Regions from separate parts of the Pseudomonas sp. SG20056 genome, predicted to be linked through region 2. Evidence: predicted binding sites of a transcription regulator. Region 2 holds the regulator's gene; each other region holds the start of a gene.

Region 1 (8,003 bases), 1.8 Mb from region 2:
CGGGCAATTCGATAGGGCTAAAATGCCAGCACAGCTGCCTCTCAATCGCCTCTCAGGAGTCCCGCATGAGCCTTACCAATGTTGTCGTCATTGTGCTGTTGGTCCTGCTCGCGGCGTATGCCGTGATGCTCTACAACGCACTCGTGCGTTTGAAGCACGGCGTGAGCAAGGCCTGGTCGAATATCGATGTGCTGCTCAAGCAGCGCCATGATGAACTGCCCAAGCTGGTGGAGACCTGCAAGCAGTACATGCAGCATGAGCGCACCACTCTGGAAGCGGTGATTACGGCGCGTCAGGCGGTTTCCACTGCACAAGCCAGCGGCGACATGAATGCTCTGGGCAAGGCCGAGACGGGCCTACGCGCCGGACTCGGCCAGCTGTTTGCCTTGGCCGAGAACTACCCGGAACTCAAGGCCAACGAAAGCTTTCAGCATCTGCAGCAGCGAATCAGTGGCCTGGAAAACGGTATTGCCGACCGCCGCGAGCTGTACAACGAGGCGGTTAACCTGAACAACGTGAGCATCGAGCAGTTCCCCGACGTGTTGATTGCCCGCATGTTTGCCTTCAAGGAAGCCGTGCTGCTGGAATTCAGCGAGTCGGAAAAAGCGGATGTTGACCTTAAATCGTTGTTTGGCTAGGTCATGGATATTCAAGGACAGATTTTCGGGCTGACCTGTAGTGTGGCGGCCTGTGCAGGCGGTGCCTGGTGGTTTGTGCGGCGCTTCTCTCAGGCCCGGCATCTGCTCGATACGCCCACCTCAAAGATTCGCTCGGCGGCGCAGGGCTATGCCGAGTTCTACGGTGTGTTGCACCCGCAGGGCGAGGAACAGCAGCGTGGGCCGCTGACCAATACGCCGTGCCTGTGGTGGCGTTACAAGATCGAGGAAGAGCAGCGCTCTAGCGACGACAAGGGCAGTAGCTGGCGCACAGTAGAGAGCGGTAGCAGCGAGGCGTTGCTGCAACTCGATGACAGCACTGGCAGCTGCTTGATCGACCCGCGCGGGGCGCAAGTGCGACCGCTGACGCGCGAGGTGTGGAGGGGGCGTGAGCGTCATCCGCTGGGCCAGGCGAAAACCGGTTGGAGTGGGTTTTTCAGCGGCAGTGGGCAATATCGCTACACCGAAGAACGCCTGCATGCGGGGCAGCCGCTGTATGCCATCGGGGATTTTTGCAGCAGCGGTGGTGGTCGTCAGGGGCTGGATCTGGCCTCGGCCAAGGGTGCCGTGATTCGCGAGTGGAAAAGTGACTTCAGCGGCTTGCTGCAACGCTTCGACAGCGATAGCAATGGTCAGCTGGATGAGCAGGAGTGGAATCGTGTGCAGTTGGCCGCGACTCTTGAGGCTGAGGATCGCCATCGTCAGCAGAGCACGCAACCGGCGCAGCACCACCTGGCCAAGCCGAGTGAGGCGCGGCCATTTATCTTGTCCTGCGCGGGCGAGGATGAGCTGGTGCGGAGTTTCTACTGGCAGGCGGCCGGTGCAGTTGTGCTATGCGTGTTGGGCGCAGTGGCGACCGCCTGGCTGCTGGGGGTTAACCGCTTCTAGCGTCGAACACGCAAGAAAAAGCCCGCCAATTGGCGGGCTTTTTTGTCGCTGGTTTAGAGCGTGGCCGGGTTGGCGGTGCTGTTCAGTCGTCGCGCCTGCTTCAGGTAGGCAGTCAGCTCACGCGCCGGCAGTGGCTTGCTGTACAGGTAACCCTGACCCTCGTTGCAGCCCTGAGCGATGATGTAGGCCTCCTGCTCGACGGTTTCCACGCCCTCGGCGATCACCTGCATGCCCAGGCTCTTACCCAGCTGGATGATGGCGCGCACTATGGTGGCATCGTCTTCATCTTCCAGCAGGTCCTGGACGAAGCTCTTGTCGATCTTGATCTTGTCCAGCGGCAGGCTCTTCAGGTAGCTCAGCGAGGAGTAACCGGTACCGAAATCATCGATGGCAATCAGCGCGCCAGAGCGGCGCAGGCTGAGCAGGTGTTGGGCTGCGGTGTTGATGTCTTCCATCAGGCCGGTTTCGGTAACTTCCAGCTCCAGGCTGCGCAGCGGCAGACGGTAAACCTGCATCAGGTTGTTGACCACGCGAGGCAGCTCGGCATGGTGCAGCTGTACGGTGGAGAGGTTGACCGCCATGCGAAGCTCGGTGAAACCCTGATCATGCCATTCACGCAGCTGACGACAGGTCTGGTCGAGAATCCATTCGCCAATCGGGATGATGGTGCCGTTTTGTTCTGCTAGCGGGATAAACAGATCCGGCGGCACGAAGCCGTGTTGTGGGTGCTGCCAGCGCAGTAGCGCTTCGACGCCGACCACGCTGTGGTCGCGATAATCCACCTGTGGTTGATAGACCAGGTGCAGCTGGTTCAGCGCCAGGGCGTCACGCAGGTCTTTTTCCAGTTCGCGGCGGCGGCGCATTTCGCTGTCGACGCTGGCGATATAGAACTGGTAGCGGTTGCGTGACCGGCTCTTGGCCAGTGTCATGGTCTGTTCGGCTTTCTGCAGCAGCTTCTCGGTGCTGTCGCCGTCTTCCGGGAACAGGGTGATGCCGATGGTTGCACGCAGGCGCACTTGTTGCTGGTCGAGCATAAAGGGGTTGTCGAGGTCGTCGAGCACGCTCTGCGCCAGTTCGGCGGCCTCGTAAGGCTGTTCGATATCGGCCTGCACCAGGGCGAACTGGTCGCCGCCCAGGCGGGCCAGGGCACCGAGGCGACCGCTGTGGCTGCGCAGGCGGTCGGACAGGGCCAGCAGCAACTGGTCGCCAGTCTGGTAGCTGAACTGTTCGTTGATCCCTTTGAAGTCATCCAGACCTACGCAGAGCACGGCCACCCGACGATTGAGGCGGCCGGCGTCTTCGATAATCTGATCGAGCTGCTGCTGCAGCTGCTGACGGTTCGGCAGGCCGGTAAGGAAGTCGTACTGAGCCATGCGCAGCAGGCTGTTTTCCGCTTCGCGGCGCAGGTTGGTATTGCGTTCGATGGAGGAGAGCAGCTGGTTGGCGGTGTTGATCCACAGGCCCAGTTCGTTCTTCTCGTTGCCCTTGAGCATGGGTAGTTTGTGCTCACTGGGACGGTCCGGGTTGATATTGGTCAGGTGCTCGATGATCTTCGACAGCGGCTTGGTCAGCAGCCAGTGGTAGACCAGGTACAACACCAAACCCATGGCCAGGGCGCGCAGTACACCGGAGATAAAGATGATCACCGAATTGGTGACAAAGCTTTCGCCGTAGGGGGCGGTGTCGAGGGTGATGCTGAGGTCGCCGTAGTACTCGCTGTAGGGGCCGCGGCCGACTAGTTGGGTGGTGAAGTTCTGTTCTTTGCCAAGGATTGGGTCGGTTAGCCAGCGGGTGGGGATATCGACCTGCTCTCGGGCTTTCTCTGCCAGCATCGGTTCGTTGGGGTGGCCGATGGCGGCCATGCGCACCGATTCGTGCTGGAACAGGCCTTCGATCACCTGCATGCCCATTTCCCGATCCAGGCTGTAAACCGCTTGCGTGGAAGGGTCGCGGAACATGCCGAGAATACGGTGCGCGTCGTTGGCGACTGCCTGACGTGTTTTGTAAACGTCGAAAACAATCTGCGCAAGACTCAAGACCACGCCGACGATCAGCGCTGATAGCAGCACTACGCGGAGCAACTTGAGTGACAAGCTGTTTTTGAGTTCCAGCTTCAAATGACGGTTCCTTGTTCGAGGCCTTCGGCGTCAGACGCTAGTGAGTATTGGCAAAGTCGCGCTTGCAGTCAAAGGGCCATTACCAAAGTTTGTCTAACAAATTATCTGAGCGGTGATGGCGCGACAGTCGGCAGCTGTGGTGGCCGCTTGCACTGTGTCGGTGCGCGGTGATTGCGGCTTGAGCGCCGTTGGGCGGTTTTTTATGGCCTGCCATCCCAGGATGGCCACCTTTTGGGCCGTTGCTAGGCAAGGTTAAAAATGGCGCCCAGCTATTTTTTTGTTTGGCATGAGAGTTGCGAAGCCCCTGGTATTCACCGTCATGGGGGACGCTGCGATGAAAACTCGACTGTTAGGGATAGCTGCATTTGCGGTTTCACCTCTTGCCCAGGCGGCCAGTGACGAGGCGATCAATACCGCCTGGCTGGTGCTGGCTAGCGTGCTGGTGTTCTTTATGCAGGCCGGCTTTGCCTTGCTGGAAAGCGGCATGTCACGAGCGAAGAACGCGGTCAATGTGATGATGAAAAATTACATGGACGGCTGCGTCGGTGGCATCACCTTCTGGCTGCTGGGCTTCGGTCTGATGTTCGGCAGCAATATCACCGGCTGGTTTGGCATGAGCCATTTCGCGCCACATACCGGCGAGCCCTGGGATTTCACCTTTCTGCTGTTTCAGATGATGTTCGCGGCCACGGCGGCGACCATCGCCAGTGGGGCGATGGCCGAGCGTACGCGTTACTCGGCCTACCTGATCGGTGCGGTGGTAATCAGCGGGTTTATCTACCCGGTGTTCGGCAGTTGGGTGTGGAGCGGCATCTATGGCGGCCAGGGTTGGTTGGCGGCCTTGGGCTTTATCGACTTCGCCGGTTCGACTGTGGTGCACAGCATCGGCGCCTGGTGTGCGCTGGCCGGTATTCTGGTGCTGGGGCCGCGCCTGGGACGTTTTGCGGCGGACGGTACGCCGCGCAGCATTCCCGGGCACAACCTCAGCCTGGTGGCGCTGGGTGGTTTTATCCTCTGGGTCGGCTGGTTCGGTTTCAACGCCGGCAGCAGCCTGGAGATGAATGTCAGCCTCGGCCTGATTGCCCTGAATACCCATTTGGCGGCATCGGCTGGGGCGCTGGGCGCATTTCTGGCGCAGCGCAGCACCTCCAGCCCGGTGCTGTTGACCACCACGGTGAACGGCTCGCTCGGTGGCCTGGTGGGCATCACCGCCGGTTGCGCGAGCATGTCGCCGCTATTTGCTCTGCTGACCGGGCTGGTGGCCGGTTTTGTGGTGGTGTTTGGCATGCGTCTGTTGGAGCGCTGGCAGCTTGATGATGTGGTCGGTGCCGTGCCGGTGCATGGTTTTGCCGGCGTCTGGGGCACTGTGGCGGCCGGGCTGTTCTTCAGTGGTGACCTGTTCAACTGGTCGCGGGTCGGCGTGCAGCTACTCGGCGCCGGTGTGGCCTTTGTTTGGGCCTTCCCGCTGGCGCTGATGCTCTACCTGTTGCTGGCGAAAACTCTCGGCCTGCGCACCTCCACTCAGCATGAGCAGCGGGGTCTGGATTATGCCGAGCATGCGGAGGTGGGTTATCCCGAGTTCAACCTGGCCGTGACCTTCGACAGCAACGACCTGCCGAGGAGGGTGTGAGATGAGCCTGGCCACTCGCCGACGGGCGATCTACACCGGCCTGGCCGGACACTTTGCCGAGGACGAACTACTGGCCGTGCTGGCGCTGTGGGAAAGCAAATATGCCGATAAACCGCCGTTCGCCCTCAATGAGTTTCTCGGTGAAGTGGCTGCAACCACTGAACGCAAGCTGGAGCGCGCCAAACTCTACCGCGAACTGGTAGGCGCGCTGACCGGGCCACTATCGGCCTTGCTGCCTGACCCGGAGCCGCTGCTGCACAGCTGGCGGCAGCGGATGGGGGTGGCGGTACCGCTGCGCAGTGGCCCGGATAGCCAGGCGCGGCATACCTTCGAGGCGTTGAGCCGGGTGTTGTTCAATGAGCTGGAGGCGGAGCTGGTGCCGCGTTTAAGGCGCTTTGCTGCAGGCAATCTGGGTGGTTTAGGCGTGGCTAACGAGCAGCGCTTGCTGGTGCGCGCCTGGCTGGAGCAGGGCGCGGCGCTGGAGGCCGCTGGCTTGGTCCTTGAGCAGTTACGGCAATTGCTCAACCTGCTGTATATCGGCCTGTGCGAGTACCTGGGGCCGGTTATTGCCGATCAACGCCTGACTCAGGCTGTGCAGCAAGTAGAGGCGCTGCACCTGGCCTTTGCACCGCGCAAGCTGCTGTAAAAAGCTTATCCACATAACAAGAAACCCGGCACTGGGCCGGGTTTCTTGTGGGTGACGCAGGTACTTAGGCGGCGTAGTTTTTCGCTACGAAGTCCCAGTTCACCAGGTTCCAGAACGCCTCAACATACTTCGGACGCAGGTTGCGGTAGTCGATGTAGTAGGCGTGTTCCCAGACGTCGCAGGTCAGCAGCGGGGTGTCGCCGCTGGTCAGCGGGCAGCCGGCGCCGATGGTGCTGGCCAGAGCCAGGGAGCCGTCAGCCTTTTTCACCAGCCAGCCCCAGCCGGAACCGAAGGTGCCGATGGACACTTTGCTGAACTCTTCCTTGAACTTGTCGAAGGAGCCGAAGGCTGCGTTGATTGCGTCAGCCAGGGCACCAGTCGGCTGGCCACCGGCGTTAGGCGCCAGGCAGTTCCAGTAGAAGGTGTGGTTCCAGACCTGAGCGGCGTTGTTGAAGATGCCGCCCGAAGAGGTCTTGACGATCTCTTCCAAGGTCTTGCCTTCGAACTCGGTGCCTGGGACCAGGTTGTTCAGGTTCACGACATAGGTGTTGTGGTGCTTGTCGTGGTGGAATTCCAAGGTTTCCTTGGAAATGTGCGGCTGCAGGGCGTCATGTGCGTAGGGCAGCGGCGGCAATTCGAAAGCCATTGTCTATCTCCTAATCAGGTCAGGTGCGGTGTGCGCGAGGCCGATCACGGGCGGCCATCTCAGCGGCGTGAGTTATCTCTTTGCGCCGCAAGCCCTTGATCATAGCACCGGCACTGCGCCTTAAACACGCGACAACTGTGTGGAAAACCACCTCGGCATGTTGCATCAGGGCCGTTTTAGAGCATGCCGGGGTTGCTCAATAGCTGCCAGGCAATGCTGAACATCATCAAGGCCACGCCCAGGTCAATAAAGCGCCAGGTGCTTGGGCGCGCCAACCAGGGTGCAAGCCAGGCCGCGCCGAGGGCCAGACAGAAGAACCACATTAAAGAAGCGCTTGCTGCGCCCAGGGCATAGGCGCCAGGCACCGGTTGTTGTGCGCCGAGTGAGCCGATCAGCAGCACCGTGTCGAGGTACACATGCGGGTTGAGCAAGGTCACCGCCAGGGCCGCCAGCAGCACTGCCTTGCGTGAGCGCGGGCCGCTGTCGGCGCTGTAGCCCATGGCCTGTGGGCGGCTGGCACGAACCAGCGCCTGGGCGCCATACCAGAGCAGAAAGGCCGCGCCTCCCCAGCGCGCCACACCCAGCAGAATCGGGTTTTGCGCCAGCACGGCGGCCAGACCGAAGACCCCTGCGGCCACCAACAGGGCATCGCAGACCACACAGAGCAGCGCCACCGGCAGGTGATGCTCGCGGCGCAGGCTTTGTGCGAGGACGAAGGCGTTCTGTGCGCCGAGGGCGATGATCAGCCCGGCGGCGATCAGTAATCCGTTGCTGTAGCTTTGCCACATCTCGGTTACTCCGTCCGTGCACTGAGCTGTTGTAGAACCGCCAGTGCGCGCGGTCCATCGGCATGGGCGACGAACAGGTGGTCGTGGTAGAAACCGGCGATCACGTTGCAGCTGATCCCGGCTTGCGCCAGTGCGCTGGCAACGGCAGCCGTCAAGCCGACGGCTTCCAGCGCCGAATGCACATGCAGCGTCAGCCAGGCGGCCACGTAGCTGTACGGCAGGCCCAGGTGCTCGGCTTGCTGGCGCGGCAGAATAACCGTGAGCCCTTCGGCTTCCTGAAAGCTGCCCAGCGGTTGCACGCCCTTCAGTTGCGCGGCATCGCTTAAACAGCAGAACACGTAAGCGCCATCGTTCAGCTGTGGGCTCATGCTGCGCAGCAGGGTGGTCAATGAGGTTTCGCCGGCCATGTGGTTTGCCTGTTTCGAGTGGTGATGCTGGTCAGTCTGCTGCGGTCAGGTATATAAGAGAAACCAATAATCCTGATTGCTCATTAGGAAATCTTATTTTGCTGGATTACAAATTACTCGCCGCTCTGGCTGCGGTTGTCGAACAGGCCGGCTTCGAGCGGGCGGCGCAGGTGCTGGGCTTGTCGCAATCGGCCGTGTCGCAGCGGATCAAGTTGCTCGAGGCGC
Region 2 (8,003 bases):
TCCAGTTCGCGGATGTATTTGAAGATTTTGCGGGACGCGGCAGGCGCTTTGTTCTGCGCCAGTTCGTGCTGGCCCTGACGGATCAGCTGGCGCAGGTGTTGGCGGTCGGCGTCGGGGTATTCACCGACAAACTTTTCCAGGGTGTCGTCGTCGCCGTTGAGCAAGCGGTCACGCCAGCGCTCCAGGTTATGAAAGCGTTCGTTGTACTGGCGGGTAGAGGCATCCAGCTGGTCAAGCAGGGTCAGGATGGCGGGGATATCCTGATCGCGCATCAAGCGGCCGATAAACTGCACATGGCGCTTCTTCGCGGCATTGGCCGTGTGCTTGGGCGCTTCGGCCAGCGCGCGGCGCAGCTCGTCGGTCAGTGGCAGTTTGTTCAGCAGGTCGAGTTTCAGGGTGGTCAGGCGTTGCCCCAGATCCTGCAACGCATGAAACTCGCGCTTGATCTGGGTTTTGCTCTTCTCGCCGGAGAAGTCGTCGTCAAGGTATTCAGACATGGTGGCGGTCCAGTGGAAAACGCCGACATGATAGCAGCAAGTTTCCAGCTGTAAGCGTCTGGCCTGTGTGGCCGCGCTTGCCGCTTATCGTTCAGGAGTTCTTATGAGTGCAGTAGACATCGTCGGCCCCCAGGCTGTGCCGCATTTGCAGGCGCAGGTGGAGCAGATTATTGCCGAGGCTAAAAAGCAGGGCGCGAGTGCCTGTGAGGTGGCCGTATCGGTGGAGCAAGGCTTGTCCACCACGGTACGTCAGGGTGAAGTGGAAACGGTCGAGTTCAACCGCGACCAGGGTTTCGGTATCACCCTGTATGTCGGTCAGCGCAAGGGCTCGGCCAGTACTTCGGCCAGTGGTGAAGCCGCGATTCGCGAAACCGTCGCGGCGGCCCTGGCGATTGCCAAGCATGCCTCCGAAGACGAATGCGCCGGGCTGGCCGATGCCGCGCTGATGGCCCGCGAGCTGCCGCAGCTGGATCTTTATCACGCTTGGTCGATCACCCCGGAGCAGGCCATTGAGCAGGCCTTGAGCTGCGAGGCCGCGGCCTTTGCCGCAGACCAGCGGATCAAGAACGCCGACGGCACGACTTTGAATACCCATCAGGGTTGCCGGGTCTACGGCAACAGCCATGGTTTTGTCAGCGGCTATGCCAGCACGCGGCACAGCTTAAGCTGCGTGATGATCGCCGAAGATGGCGGACAGATGCAGCGCGACTACTGGTACGACGTCAATCGCCAGGGCGAGTTGCTGGCCGATGCCGGCAGTATTGGTCGGCGCGCCGCCGAACGAGCGGTAAGCCGTTTAGGTGCGCGCCCGGTGCCAACCTGTGAAGTGCCGGTGCTGTTCGCCGCTGAGTTGGCGACCGGTTTGTTTGGCAGCTTCCTGGCGGCGATTTCCGGCGGCAATTTGTACCGTAAATCATCCTTTCTCGAAGGTTCCCTCGGTCAACAGCTATTCCCCGAGTGGCTGAAGATTGATGAGCGTCCGCATATCCCGCGTGCTTTGGGCAGTGCCGCCTTTGATGGTGACGGTCTGGCGACTTACACCAAATCCTTTGTCGAGCGCGGCGAGCTGCTGTCCTATGTACTCGGCACCTATTCCGGGCGCAAGCTGGGTATGCCCAGCACCGCCAACTCTGGCGGCGTGCATAACCTGTTTGTTAGCCATGGCGATGAAAGCCAGAAGGCGTTGCTCAAGCGTATGGGGCGTGGGCTGCTGGTCACTGAGCTGATGGGGCAGGGGCTGAATATGGTCACTGGCGACTATTCGCGTGGTGCCGGTGGTTACTGGGTGGAAAACGGCGAGATCCAGTTTCCGGTGCAGGAAGTTACCATCGCCGGAAACCTGCGCGACATGTTCAAGCAGATTGTCGCTGTCGGTAATGATCTGGAGCTGCGCAGCAATATCCGCACTGGCTCGGTGCTTATCGAGCGCATGACCGTGGCCGGTAGTTGATTCCGCTTGTATGAAAAAGGGGCTGTCGCTTAAGCGTTCAGCCCCTTTTTACTGCCTCTCGATCAGCTATTCGCCTTCGTCGAAGTAGTTGTTGATCAGCTCGCTGAGGGCCTGCAGCGCCTCGCTATCCTGCTCGCCTTCGGTGTGCAGGTGCACGGGCGTGCCTTTACCGGCGGCAAGCATCATCACCGCCATAATACTTTTGCCGTCGACCAGACTCTTCGGGCTACGGCCGATCTTGACCTGGCAAGGAAAACGCCCAGCGACGCCGACAAACTTGGCCGCCGCACGGGCGTGCAGGCCAAGCTTGTTGATAATGGTGATTTCGCAGGCGGGCATCGCGGCAATTCCTTAGCTGAGGTCGCGGTGGCGAGTCTGAACGTTTTTCAGGATGGGTTTGAGGGTTTCACCCAGGCGGTTGGCCAGGTACACCGAGCGGTGGTGACCGCCAGTGCAGCCAATTGCAACCGTTACATAGGCGCGGTTGCTGGCGGCAAAGCGCGGCAGCCATTTAGTCAGGTAAGCGAGGATGTCCTGGTACATGTCTTCGACATCAGCCTGGGCCGAGAGGTAATCGACTACAGGCTGGTCGAGGCCGGAGAAGTCGCGCAGGTCTGGCTTCCAGTACGGGTTGGGCAAGCAGCGCACATCAAATACCAGATCAGCATCCACCGGCATGCCGCGCTTGAAACCAAAGGACTCCAGCAGAAACGCGGTACCCGGCTCGGGTTGGTTAAGCAAGCGCAGTTTGAGGCTGTCGCGCAGCTGATACAGGTTGAGGTGGGTGGTGTCGATTTTCAGGTCGGCCAGATCAATGATTGGCCCGAGCAATAGGCTTTCGTCGGCGATGGCTTCAGCCAGAGAGCGACTCTCGTTGGTCAGCGGGTGGCGCCGACGGGTTTCCGAGAAGCGTTTGAGCAGGGTTTCTTCGTCGGCATCCAGGTAGATCACATCGCATTTGATGTGCCGTGCGCGAACTTCTTCAAGCAGCTCGGGGAAGCGCTTGAGGTGGCTCGGCAGGTTGCGCGCATCAATCGACACTGCGACCTGCGGATGCAGCAGTTCGGTGTGCAGTAGGGCACGCTCAGCCAGTTCAGGCAGCAGGCCGGCCGGCAAGTTATCGATGCAGTAGAAACCGTTGTCCTCAAGCACATCGAGGGCGGTGCTCTTCCCGGAGCCGGAGCGACCGCTAACGATGATCAGGCGCATGCTCAGGCTCTGTTGAGTTGGCTTTGTACGTCCACGACTACCTGATACAGGGCTTCGCTGCTTTCCGCTTGGCGCAGGCTGGCACGCACATCGCTGCGATCGAGCATGCTGGCGATCTGCCGGAGCAGTTCCAGATGAGCGTCGGTGGCTGCTTCGGGCACCAGCAGGACAAACAGCAGGTCCACAGGCGCACCGTCGATGGCGTCGAAGTCTACGGCAGCGTCCAGGCGCAGCAAGGCGCTGATCGGCGCGGTGCAACCGGGCAGGCGACAGTGCGGAATGGCAATACCATTACCGAAACCGGTCGAGCCGAGTTTTTCTCGGGCAATCAGGCTTTCGAAGATGTCTTGGCCATCCAGGTCAGGCAGCTCGCGCGCCACCAGGTTGGCAATCTGTTCGAGAACACGTTTTTTGCTGCCGCCCGGCACGTTCACCAGGGAACGGCCGGGGGTCAGGATAGTTTCAAGTCGGATCATAGGAGATAGACGATGTCAGCGGGCCATAGCGCCCTGTTGACGTTCGAGCTGTTTTTCCTTGTGTTTGATGAGTTGTCGGTCGAGTTTATCAGTCAGTAGATCGATGGCTGCGTACATGTCTTCATGCTCGGCATTGGCGACCACTTCGCCGCCAGCAATGTGCAGGGTCGCTTCGATTTTCTGTTTGAGTTTCTCGACCTCCATGGTGACTTGTACATTGGTGATCTTGTCGAAGTGGCGCTCCAATCGGCCGAGTTTTTCGGCGATGTAGTCGCGCAGGGCGTCGGTCACATCCAGCTGGTGTCCACTGATGTTGACTTGCATACCGCTTTCTCCTTGTTGCCGTGTGTAAGAGGCAGGCGAGAGGCCTGCCGCCGGAACACTGTGGCGTGGAAGACTCTGACAAAACGAGCCTGGCACGGTCGCTGATTGCTTGTTGGCAGTATGGCTGCTTTTGCGAAAAGGCGAGGCCTGGGCGTGTTCTATGTGATTCGTTGTCTTCCTTCTTCGTGCCGCCTTAGATCAATCGTTTGCGCTCACTGGAAGGCGCTATTCCGAGGGATTCACGGTACTTGGCGACCGTGCGGCGAGCGACTTGAATGCCCTGTGCCTCCAGTAAACCAGCGATCTTGCTGTCACTCAACGGCTTTTTCGCATTTTCCGCGGCGACCAGTTTTTTGATGATGGCGCGGATTGCCGTGGACGAGCATTCGCCGCCCTCGGAGGTGCTGACGTGGCTGGAGAAGAAGTATTTCAGCTCGTAAATGCCACGCGGGGTGTGCATGAATTTCTGCGTGGTCACCCGCGAGATGGTCGATTCGTGCATGCCCACGGCTTCGGCAATATCGTGCAGCACCAGGGGTTTCATCGCCTCATCGCCGTAATCGAGGAAGCCACGCTGATGTTCGACGATCTGCGTGGCGACCTTCATCAGGGTTTCGTTGCGGCTTTGCAGGCTTTTGATAAACCAGCGCGCTTCTTGCAGCTGGTTACGCATAAAGGTGTTATCGGCGCTGGAATCGGCGCGCTTCACAAAACCGGCGTATTGCGCGTTGACGCGCAGGCGCGGCATGGCTTCCTGATTGAGTTCCACCAGCCAGCGTTCGTTGTGTTTGCGCACGATGACATCGGGCACCACGTATTCCGGCTCGCTGGATTCGATCTGCGAGCCAGGGCGCGGGTTGAGGCTTTGAATCAGGTCGATAACCTGGCGCAGCTCGTCTTCCTTGAGCTTCATACGGCGCATTAGCTGGCTGTAGTCGCGGCTACCGAGCAGGTCGAGGTAGTCGCTGGCCAGGCGCTGGGCTTCACTCAGCCATGGGGTTTTCGCCGGCAGCTGACGGAGCTGCAGAAGCAGGCACTCGCCCAAGTTGCGCGCTGCGATACCGGTGGGCTCGAATTGCTGGATGCGGTGTAAAACGGCTTCGACTTCGTCGAGCTCAATATCCAGTTCCGGGTCGAAGGCCTCGACCACTTCTTCCAGAGTTTCTTCCAGATAGCCCTGTTCGTTGATGCAGTCGATCAGGGTGACGCCGATCAGGCGATCCTTGTCTGACATGGGGGCCAGGTTTAGCTGCCAAAGCAGATGGCTTTGCAGGCTCTCGCCGCTGGAGGTGCGGGTGGTGAAATCCCACTCGTCATCATCGTTGGTGCTGCTGGGCAGACTGCTGGCGCTGGTCTGGTAGATATCTTCCCAGGCGGTATCGACGGGCAGCTCATTGGGAATGCGTTCGCCCCAGTCGCCTTCTTCCAGGTTGTCCACGGTCTGCGTGGCTTCCTGGTAGTTGGTTTCCTGATAGGGCGCTTCGGGCTGTTCGCTGGGGCTGGCGCTTTCTGCGCCATCGGCCATGGGGTCCGAATTGTCGAAGTCATCGCCATCTTCCTGGCGTTCGAGCATCGGGTTGGACTCCAACGCCTCCTGGATCTCTTGTTGCAGATCCAGGGTAGACAGTTGGAGCAGGCGGATGGCCTGTTGCAGCTGCGGTGTCATCGTCAGCTGCTGGCCCATTCTCAGGACTAGCGATGGTTTCATTGCAGACCTTATTTACCGGCGTCTGTGCGCAATCCACTACAGGGCGTTTTCAAAAAGCGCCACTAGGAAGCAAATTATATGCCTGACTTTAAGGGTTTTGCCTAGCCTTGGCTGCAGTCGGCTTGAGAAAAGCTGCGGTTACAGCCGGAACTCATGCCCCAGATACACTTCTTTGACTGTTTGGTTGGCCAGAATGGCCTCGGCATCACCCTCTGCGATCAGCTGGCCATCGCTGACGATATAGGCGGTCTCGCAGATATCCAGGGTCTCGCGCACGTTGTGGTCGGTGATCAATACACCGATACCCTTGGCCTTGAGGTGATGGATGATCTGCTTGATATCGCCCACGGAAATCGGGTCTACGCCGGCGAAGGGCTCGTCGAGCAGGATGAACTTAGGGTTGGTCGCCAGGGCGCGGGCAATTTCCACGCGGCGGCGCTCACCACCGGACAGGCTCATGCCGAGGTTGTCGCGAATATGGCTGATATGGAATTCCTGCAGCAGGCCTTCAAGTTCCTTGCGACGAGCAGCGCCGTCCAGGTCCTTGCGGGTTTCCAGGATGGCCATGATGTTGTCGGCCACGCTGAGCTTGCGGAAAATCGAGGCTTCCTGCGGCAGGTAGCCAATGCCGGCGCGAGCGCGGCCATGCATGGGCTGATGACTGACGTCGAGATCATCGATCATCACTCGACCCTGATCAGCCTGTACCAGGCCGACGATCATGTAGAAACAGGTGGTCTTGCCAGCGCCGTTGGGGCCAAGCAAGCCGACAATCTGCCCGCTGTCGATGCTCAGGCTGACGTCGCGCACGACCTGGCGGCCTTTGTAACTCTTGGCCAGGTGTTGGGCTTTTAATGTGGCCATTATTACTGCGCCTGCTGGTCGGCTGGTTTGTTCTTCGGCTGGATCACCATATCGATGCGCGGGCGTGGCGCAGTGACATTGGTGCCTGTAGCGCGGCCGGCGTTGACGATCTGGCGCTGGGTGTCATAGACGATTTTCTCGCCTTCGAAGGTATTGCCTTCCTGGATCACCTTGGCCTGATCGATCAGGACCACGCGCTCGTTGGCCATAAAGTACTGGATAGTCAGGCCATAGGCCTTGACGATCTGCTTGTCGGCTGACGGCAGTTGTTCGTAATAGGCCGGCTTACCAACGGAGGTAAATACCTCGACATCGCCCTGGGAATTCTGGGTAATGGTCACGGTGTCGCCGGTAACCTTCATGGTGCCCTGGGTGATGACGACATCACCGCGGTAGACCGCTACGCCTTGCTTGTCATCAAGTTCCGCGCTGTCAGCCTGGATGCGGATAGGCTGTTCGCGATCGGAGGGTAGGGCCCAGGCGCTGACACTTCCGAGTGCGGCGCTGAGGCTGAGTAGTAGGGGGAGGGTGTTAACGAGCCTCATGCTGACCTCTTACGTTGGACAGCAGGAGCATCCTGCCGTCATTCATGTACGCTTTCATTCCTTGTGCCGTGGTCACCCCATTGGCCGCGTCGATTCTAACGGCTTGCTGGGTCTGCGCATATTCCTTCTCGGGGAATACGGTCAGGCGGCTGGTGGTGAGGATGGTCGGGCGGCCTTTGGCGTCGGTACGCTCGACGCGCACCTTGTCGATCAACTCGACTTCGGCGCCACCTGGCGACACTTCGCCGCGCTCACTGCGGATTTTCCAGGGCAGCTCGGTGCCGCGGAACAGGTTCATGTTCGGGCTGGTCATCAGGGTGATGTCGCTTGCCTTGACGTGCTCGACCTTATCGGCCTTCAACTCATAGTGCAGCTTGCCATCGGCCTGGTATTGAACTGTGTAGGTGTTGGTAGCGTAAAAATCGATAGCGTTATCGGTCCCTGCGCTGCGAGCTTGCTCGTTGAAACCATCCGGGCTGAGGTTCCAATAGCCGAGTGCCGCCACCAGCAGGGCGACAAAGGCGAACAGGGCAATATTGAATAACTTGCGGGGCATGGTTGGCCTATAGGTAAGCGGCTTGAGCGGCTTCAAGGGTGCCTTGGGCGTGCATGATCAGTTCGCAGAACTCACGGGCGGCGCCTTCGCCACCGCGAGCACGGGTAACACCATGGGCGTGCAGGCGAACAAAGCCGTCGGCGCTGGCGACAGCCATGCCCAGGCCGACGCGGCGAATCACCGGCAGGTCGGGCAAGTCGTCGCCGAGGTATGCAACCTGTGCATAGTCTAGGCCCAGTTCACCGAGCAGTTCATCAAGAACTACCAGCTTGTCTTCGCGGCCTTGATAGAGGTGTTGAATCCCCAGGTTTTGCGCGCGGCGTTCAACCACCGGTGTTTTGCGGCCGCTGATAATGGCAGTGCGCACGCCGGAG
Region 3 (8,003 bases), 2.2 Mb from region 2:
TCGATTCCAGCTGGCTGCCTGTGGGCAGTTGCAGGCGATACAGGGTGGCGGCGCCGAGGAAGGTCTTACCGACGATCAGCGCCTTTTGCGTACTGTCTGGGTCATAGACGATATCGTCTGGACGCAGCAGCACGTCGACCGCGCTGCCGGTTGGCCAGGTGTAGGCGCGGTTGCCGCGAATCAGGCCCAGTTCGGTCTGTACCGAGTCCGGGCTAAGCAGCTGGCCGCGAATGAAATAGCCCTGGCCGATAAAGCTTGCGACAAACGGCGTCAGTGGTTCGTGGTAGAGGTTGAACGGGGTGTCCCACTGCTCCAGTTTGCCTTCCTTGAATACGCCGACGTGGTCGCTGACGGCGAAGGCTTCTTCCTGATCATGGGTGACCAGAATCGCGCTGGTGCCACGGGCTTTGAGAATGTCGCGCACCTCATGGCTCAAGCGCCGGCGCAGCTCGCCATCCAGGTTGGAAAACGGCTCATCAAGCAGCAGCAGCTGTGGTTCCGGCGCCAGCGCACGGGCCAGGGCCACGCGCTGCTGTTGGCCACCGGACAGCTCGTGTGGGTAGCGCTTGCCGAGGTGGCCAAGCTTGACCAGCTCCATCAGCTCCTGGGTAACCCGCTCGCAATTGGTTTGTTTGCGGATGCCGAAGCCGATGTTCTCTGCCACGCTCAGGTGCGGGAACAGCGCGTAATCCTGGAACACCATGCCGATCCGGCGTTTTTCCGGAGCCAGGGTAAAGCCTGCCTTGGAGATGACCTGATCGGCCAGCTGGATCTCGCCTTCCAGCACCGGCTCAAAACCGGCGATGGCGCGCAATGTGGTGGTCTTGCCGCAACCCGAAGGGCCGAGCAGGCAGCCGATATCGCCGGCATTCAGATGCAGATTAAGATTCTGCACCACCTTGTGACCGGGGTAGCCGCAGCTCAGCTCGCGCAGGTTCAGCAGAGGCTGGCTCATGCGTGGTGATACGCCGGTTCAACCAGAAACTCGAGCAGCGCCTTCTGTACATGCAGACGGTTTTCCGCTTGATCCCAGGCGGCCGAGCGCGGGTCGTCGAGCAGGTCTTCGCTGATTTCCTCGCCGCGGTGAGCCGGAAGGCAATGCAAGAACAGCACGTCTTCTGCAGCGGCATCCAGCAGGGCGCGGTTGACCTGGTAGGGCTGGAACAGTTTGAGGCGTTCGGCGGCTTCGTCTTCCTGGCCCATCGAGGCCCACACATCGGTGCTGACCAGGTGCGCGCCAGCAACGGCGGCGCGTGGGTCACGCAAAATCTGCACACGGTCGCCGGCGGCGGCGAGGAACGTGGCGTTCGGCTCATAGCCCTCGGGGCAGGCGACGCGCAGCTGGAAGTCGAACTGCATGGCCGCTTCTATATAGGAGTTACACATGTTGTTGCCGTCGCCGATCCAGGCCACGGTCTTGCCCTTGATGCTGCCGCGATGCTCCTGATAGGTCTGCATGTCGGCCAGCAGCTGGCAGGGGTGCAGGTCGTCGGACAGGCCGTTGATCACGGCCACGCGCGAATTGGCGGCGAATTCGGTGAGGGTGCTGTGGGCGAAGGTGCGGATCATCACTGCATCGAGCATGCGCGACATAACGATGGCTGCATCGCCGATCGGCTCGCCACGGCCCAGTTGAGTGTCGCGCGGCGAAAGGAAGATGGCCTGACCGCCGAGCTGGATCATGCCGGCTTCGAACGACAGGCGGGTGCGGGTCGAGGCCTTCTCGAAGATCATGCCCAGCACGCGATTCTTCAGCGGCTCGAAGAGTACGCCGCGGTTACGCAAGTCCTTCAGCTCCATGCCGCGGCGGATCAGGCTCACCAGTTCGTCCGGTGTGCAATCCATCAGCGAGAGAAAGTGTCTTGCGCTCATCGTTAACTACCTTTTGACAGCTGGGCGCAGGTTCAATGGCCTAATTAAATAGAAGAAACGGCAGAACCTGCGGCTGGGGGGCCGCACTATGCGACGAAACGGGGAAGTCGCGATCTTATAAGCAAACGCCGATCAGGCGCAAATTGCCTGCTGTTTTCAGGCGCGTGGTGTTGGCGCGGGGACCATTTATCTGCTGACCTGATGCCGCGCAATTCACGTAGCGAACCCTGCTGGCGCAGGTCTGCACCAGCCGCCATAGTCATGTTTTTACGGTGCTCAGTGCATCGCGTTAAAACAAGAGGCCCGGCCATGACCAAGACCCTCCACCACCGTGCATGCCATCTCTGCGAAGCCATCTGTGGCCTGACCATTGAAACCGAAGTACAGGATGACGGCTCCACGCAGATCCGCTCGATCAAGGGCGATGCCCAGGACAGCTTCAGCCGTGGCCATATCTGCCCCAAAGCCGTAGCGCTGCAGGATATCCAGAGCGATCCCGACCGCCTGCGTCAGCCCATGCGCAGGGTGGGCAATGAGTGGCAAGCCATCGAATGGGATGACGCCTTTGAGTTGGTGGCCACGCGCCTGAGTGAGCTGCAGGCGCGGCACGGGCAGAACACCGTGGCGGTCTATCAGGGCAACCCGAGTGTGCACAACTACGGTCTGATGACCCACAGCAACTACTTTCTCGGCCAGCTGAAAACCCGTAACCGTTATTCCGCTACCTCGGTCGATCAGCTGCCGCATCACCTGACCAGCCACCTGATGTATGGCCATGGCCTGCTGATTCCGATTCCGGACATCGACCACACCGACTTTATGTTGATTCTCGGCGGCAACCCGCTGGCGTCCAACGGCAGCATCATGACCGTACCGGATGTGGAAAAGCGCCTGAAGGCCATCCAGAAACGTGGTGGAAAACTGGCGGTGGTCGACCCGCGGCGCAGCGAAACCGCCGCGATTGCCGACCAGCATGTATTTGTCCGTCCCGGCCAGGATGCTGCGCTGCTGTTCGGTTTGCTCAATACCCTGTTTGAGGAAAACCTTGGCCGCGCCAGCCACCTGACCGTCGATGGGTTGGATGACGTGCGTCAGGCGATTGCCGGCTTTACCGCCGAAGCCATGAGCGTGCGCTGTGGCGTGCCAGCGCAGACGATTCGCCAGTTAGCGCGGGATTTTGCTGCTGCCGAGTCTGCGGTCTGCTACGGGCGCATGGGCGTTTCTACCCAGGCCTTCGGCACGTTGTGTCAGTGGTTGGTGCAGCTGATCAACCTGGTCACCGGCAACCTCGACCGCGTTGGCGGTGTGTTGTGCACCGAGCCAGCCGTGGATCTGGTTGCCTCGACTTCAGGCGGGCACTTCAATCGCTGGCAGAGCCGCGTGTCCGGTTTGCCGGAGTACGGCGGCGAATTACCGGTGTCGGCTCTGGCCGAGGAAATGCTCAGCGAGGGTGAAGGGCAGGTGCGCGCCCTGATCACTGTGGCGGGTAACCCGGTGCTGTCCACACCCAACGGCCGGCAGTTGGAGCAGGCGCTGGATGGTCTGGAGTTTATGCTCAGCATCGACTTCTACATCAACGAAACCACCCGTTATGCCGACCTGATCCTGCCGCCGACCGGGCCGCTGGAACACGATCACTACGACACCACCTTTAATATGTTCGCGGTGCGTAATGTCACCCGCTTCAACGAAGCGGTGCTGGCCAAACCTGCCGGCGCGCTGCATGACTGGGAAATTTTCGTCAGCCTGGCCAAGGCCTTTGCCGCCAAGACTGGCGTGGAGCTCAAGCCGACCATGGCTCCCGAGCAGATGATCGACATGGGCCTGCGCTTTGGCGCTTACGGCGACAAGTCGGAACATAAGCTGTCGTTGGCGGCGCTACGCGAGCACCCGCATGGCCTCGATCTGGGCGCACTCAAGCCCAATCTGGCCAATCGCCTGAAAACCGCCAACAAGCGGATTCAGGCGGCGCCAGCGGTGATCATGGCCGACTTGCAGCGCTTTGCTGAGCAGCCAACGGCCAAGTCGGACGAGCTGCTGCTGATTGGTCGTCGCCATGTGCGCAGCAATAACTCCTGGATGCACAACTACCATCGCCTGGTTAAAGGCAAGCCGCGCCATCAGCTGCTGATGCATCCGGCGGATCTGAGCCAGCGTGGGCTGACCGATGGTCAGCGGGTGCGCGTGCGTTCGCGGGTGGGGGTGATCGAGGTGGAAGTGGTCGGCAGCGATGAAATGATGTGCGGTGTGGTCAGCCTGCCGCATGGCTGGGGGCATGCGCGTCCCGGTGTGCAGATGAGCATCGCCAGCGAACAGCCAGGCGCCAGCGCCAATGACCTGACTGATGAGCGGCAGCTCGATACCCTGTCCGGTAATGCGGCGTTGAACGGCGTTCCGGTACAGGTTGAGGCTGCTTGAGCGGCTGACATTCGGCGCAAGGAATGTGGCAGGGAAGGCCGAGCATTGCGCTCGGCTTTTCGCTACAATGCCGCCACCGTGCCGACCCGTGAGTCGGGAAGTTAAGTCCTGAGGTGCCCAATGGATATCATCGAAACCATCAAAGAGCAGATCGCTAAAAATACCGTTCTGCTGTACATGAAAGGCTCGCCGAACGCTCCGCAGTGCGGCTTTTCCTCCAAAGCTGCGCAGGTTGTGATGGCCTGTGGCGAGAAATTCGCCTACGTCGACATCCTGCAAAACCCGGAAATCCGTGCCAACCTGCCCAAATACGCCAACTGGCCAACCTTCCCGCAGCTGTGGGTCGGTGGTGAGCTGGTCGGCGGCAGCGACATCCTGGTGGAAATGTTTGAAAAGGGTGAGCTGCAGACCCTGATCAAGGACGCTGTGCAGAAAGCCGACGCCTAAGTTAAGCCGACTGCATAAACAACAAACCCCGCCAAGTGCGGTGTTTGTTGTTTATAGCGCGGTGGTTTGCGCTTATTCGTCCATCTGCGACTGCAGGTAGTTCTGCAGGCCTACGGCCTCGATCAGGCTGAGCTGGGTTTCCAGCCAGTCGATGTGGTCTTCCTCGGAGCAGAGGATTTCTTCAAGCAGTTCGCGGCTGGCGTAGTCGCCGATGCTTTCGCAGTAGGCAATCGCCGCTTTCAGATCAATGTGCGCCTTGTGTTCGATCTTCAGGTCGCATTCAAGCATTTCCTTGGTGTTCTCACCGATCAGGATCTTGCCGAGGTCTTGCAGGTTTGGCAGGCCTTCGAGGAAGAGGATACGCTTGATCAGCTTGTCCGCATGCTTCATCTCGTCGATGGACTCGTGGTACTCGTGCTCACCGAGTTTCTTCAGGCCCCAGTCTTCATACATGCGTGCGTGCAGGAAGTACTGGTTGATCGCTACCAGCTCGTTACCGAGGATCTTGTTCAGATGCTGGATGACCTTCTTGTCACCTTTCATGTCTGCGTCTGCCTTGCAGGGGAGTTAGCGTTAAATTCTGGGCCGATGGTTTTCGACTGTCAAACCTAAGTATTTGAATTTAAAGTTAAAATTAATATGAATACGAATGCTTAAGTTCTGCGCTTGGGCGCTAAGGTGTTGAATTTCAGACATAAAAAACCGGACGCTAGGTCCGGTTTTTTTATATCGCTAAATTTAGGCGGCAACAAAATTTGCTCGGTAGGCCATGGCCGCTTGGCTGCTCTGAACTTCGCTCAGGGTGTCACGTACCACTTGTTTGGCCAGGCAAGCGCATTTGCCACATTGGCTGGCAACGCCGAGGGTGGCGCGCACGTCACGATAGCTGCAGCAGCCTTCGTAGATGGCTTCGCGGATCTGACCGTCAGTAACACCTTCGCAGAGACACACGTACATATTAAGGCTCGTGGCAGGGCAGTAGTTTGTGCGAAGGATACTAATGTTAATGAGAATGCTTGTCAAAACTGTGTGTGGATGATTGCGGATTACCTGACGGGCGGTTGCGGATATAGGGAGCTGGCGGCGGGGGAGGTGGCGCCGTGATAGCTACGTAGCTTTCCTTGATGGTTTACGCGTGAGCGGCAATTAGGCCAAACCCGCTTGCCGCTTGCTTGCCCAAAGGCGGAAAGCGCTTGCCGCTTTGCCGCTTCTATCGTGGAATATTTAACTCAAGCAATTGATAAATAAGCAAAAAATAATTTGGCACAGCCATTGCTTATGGTCTTGCACGGAAAGTAGCAACACCAACCGGCAAAGGTTTCTGACCATGAGCATCAGTTTCGATCGGGCACTCGGCATTCATGAACAAGCACTGGGCTTTCGCGCTCAGCGTGCCGAGGTGTTGGCCAACAACATCGCCAACGCCGACACGCCGCACTACAAGGCGCGTGATCTGCAGTTCGCCACTGTGCTGGCTGAGCAAAGCGCGAAGAGCCAGCGCGGCCAGGTGAGCCTAAATCGGACTGACAGCCAGCATATTCCTGCGGATGGTGTGATTGTCGGGGATGCCAGCCTGGAGTACCGCATTCCTTTCAGCCCGTCGATTGATCAGAACACTGTCGACCTGCAGATCGAGCAATCCAACTACGCCGAGAACTCGGTGCAGTTCCAGGCCAGCTTCACTTTCCTCAATAGTAAGTTCAAAGGGCTGGTCAACGCCCTGCGCGGCGAATAACAGGAGCCTGATGCCATGTCACTAGCCAGTGTGTTCAACATTGCCGGAACCGGTATGAGCGCTCAGAGCACTCGTCTGAATACCATCGCCAGCAACATAGCCAACGCCGAGACAGTTTCTTCGAGCATCGATCAGACCTACCGCGCGCGTCATCCGGTGTTCGCCACCATGTTCCAGTCAGCGCAGAACGGTGATCGTGGGTCGCTGTTTGCTGAGCAGGATGAGGCCGGTGTAGGCGTGCAGGTGCTGGGCGTGGTCGAGGATCAGAGCAGCCTGATGCCGCGTTATGAGCCGAACCATCCGGCAGCTGATGCGGGCGGCTACGTGTATTACCCCAATGTCAATGTGGTGGAAGAAATGGCCGACATGATTTCTGCCAGTCGGGCTTTTCAGACCAACACTGAAATGATGAACACAGCCAAGCAGATGATGCAGCGCGTATTGACCCTGGGTCAGTAAGCCAACGGAAAAGGAGTGTAATCCCATGAGTACTGTTGGCGATGTCAGTGGTTCGGCACTGGATCAATACCAGATCAAGAACGAGACCAAGACAAACAAGGACCTGGGCAAGAATGAGTTCCTCAACTTGCTGGTGGCCCAGTTGAATAACCAGAACCCGCTCGAGCCTCAAGGTAACGGCGAGTTTATCGCCCAGCTGGCGCAGTTCAGTCAGGTTGAGGGAATCGAGAAATTGAATACCAGCATGGGCTCGCTGCTCACCGGTTATCAGTCGTCCCAGGCGCTGCAGGCGTCCTCGCTGGTCGGGCGCAAGGTGATCATTCCGAGTGACAAGGCCGTGGTCGACACCAGCGAGAGCTTCAAGGCCAGCCTAGTGCTGCCGGTCAGTAGCAGCAACGTCTACGTCAATATTTATGACAAGGCTGGTGCTGCGGTAGGGCGCGTCAATCTGGGTGAGCAGGCGGCCGGCAATGTCAGCTTTATCTGGGACGGCAAGGATGCCAGCGGCAATCTGTTGCCGCCTGGCACTTACAAGTTCGAGGCGCAGGCCACCTACGCCGATGGCACCAAGGGGCTTTACACCATGCTACCGGCCAACGTCGACAGTGTGACCCTGGGCGGCAAAGAGTTGATGTTGAACCTGGCGGGGCTCGGCAGCGTGCCAATGTCGCAAGTCCAGGTGATCGGTCAGTAACTAACAGGTTTTAGCCGCCGGCTTTCCGGCAAAGGAGTCTTCCATGGGTTTCAATATCGGTCTTAGCGGTCTACGTGCGGCGACCAGTGACCTTAACGTGACCGGTAACAATATCGCCAACGCCGGGACTGCCGGTTTCAAACAGTCGCGTGCCGAGTTTGCCGATGTCTATGCCGCTTCCGTGCTCGGTTCCGGCTCGAACCCGCAGGGCAGTGGCGTGTTGTTGGCGGATGTGTCGCAGCTGTTCAATCAGGGCAACATCAATTACACGCAGAACGCTCTGGATCTGGCTATTAACGGTAACGGCTTTTTCGTCACCAGCAACAATGGCGAGGTCAGTTATACCCGTGCCGGCTATTTTGGTACCGACCGTGAAGG

The links. Region 2 encodes sigma-54, which starts transcription at its own class of promoters, with help from an activator protein. Its sites were predicted from a motif close to ANTGGCATNNANNTTGCTNT; they were not measured.
Positions count from the first base shown of each region.
Region 1: RHP75_RS16790 (ammonium transporter) is a predicted target of sigma-54. The motif match lies at 3,942-3,961, and genes of this name have one in related genera.
Region 3: flgB (flagellar basal body rod protein FlgB) is a predicted target of sigma-54. The motif match lies at 5,997-6,016, and genes of this name have one in related genera.

Region 1 is NZ_CP134499.1:3,523,430-3,531,432, reverse strand. Features, by position in the region: gene RHP75_RS16805 (LemA family protein) at 66-638, shown strand; gene RHP75_RS16800 (GIDE domain-containing protein) at 642-1,544, shown strand; gene RHP75_RS16795 (EAL domain-containing protein) at 1,598-3,661, opposite strand; gene RHP75_RS16790 (ammonium transporter) at 3,996-5,291, shown strand; gene RHP75_RS16785 (hypothetical protein) at 5,293-5,937, shown strand; gene RHP75_RS16780 (superoxide dismutase) at 6,002-6,583, opposite strand; gene RHP75_RS16775 (LysE/ArgO family amino acid transporter) at 6,760-7,371, opposite strand; gene RHP75_RS16770 (ACT domain-containing protein) at 7,377-7,778, opposite strand; gene RHP75_RS16765 (LysR family transcriptional regulator ArgP) at 7,877-8,003, shown strand, end outside.
Region 2 is NZ_CP134499.1:830,467-838,469, forward strand. Features, by position in the region: gene yjgA (ribosome biogenesis factor YjgA) at 1-497, opposite strand, end outside; gene pmbA (metalloprotease PmbA) at 601-1,947, shown strand; gene RHP75_RS03995 (HPr family phosphocarrier protein) at 2,014-2,286, opposite strand; gene rapZ (RNase adapter RapZ) at 2,299-3,156, opposite strand; gene ptsN (PTS IIA-like nitrogen regulatory protein PtsN) at 3,159-3,632, opposite strand; gene hpf (ribosome hibernation-promoting factor, HPF/YfiA family) at 3,648-3,956, opposite strand; gene RHP75_RS04015 (RNA polymerase factor sigma-54) at 4,150-5,664, opposite strand; gene lptB (LPS export ABC transporter ATP-binding protein) at 5,803-6,528, opposite strand; gene lptA (lipopolysaccharide transport periplasmic protein LptA) at 6,531-7,073, opposite strand; gene lptC (LPS export ABC transporter periplasmic protein LptC) at 7,060-7,629, opposite strand; gene RHP75_RS04035 (HAD family hydrolase) at 7,637-8,003, opposite strand, start outside.
Region 3 is NZ_CP134499.1:2,981,650-2,989,652, reverse strand. Features, by position in the region: gene RHP75_RS14245 (ABC transporter ATP-binding protein) at 1-955, opposite strand, end outside; gene argF (ornithine carbamoyltransferase) at 952-1,872, opposite strand; gene RHP75_RS14235 (molybdopterin-dependent oxidoreductase) at 2,182-4,290, shown strand; gene grxD (Grx4 family monothiol glutaredoxin) at 4,411-4,737, shown strand; gene bfr (bacterioferritin) at 4,810-5,280, opposite strand; gene RHP75_RS14220 (bacterioferritin-associated ferredoxin) at 5,476-5,694, opposite strand; gene flgB (flagellar basal body rod protein FlgB) at 6,065-6,472, shown strand; gene flgC (flagellar basal body rod protein FlgC) at 6,488-6,931, shown strand; gene flgD (flagellar hook assembly protein FlgD) at 6,957-7,625, shown strand; gene flgE (flagellar hook protein FlgE) at 7,669-8,003, shown strand, end outside.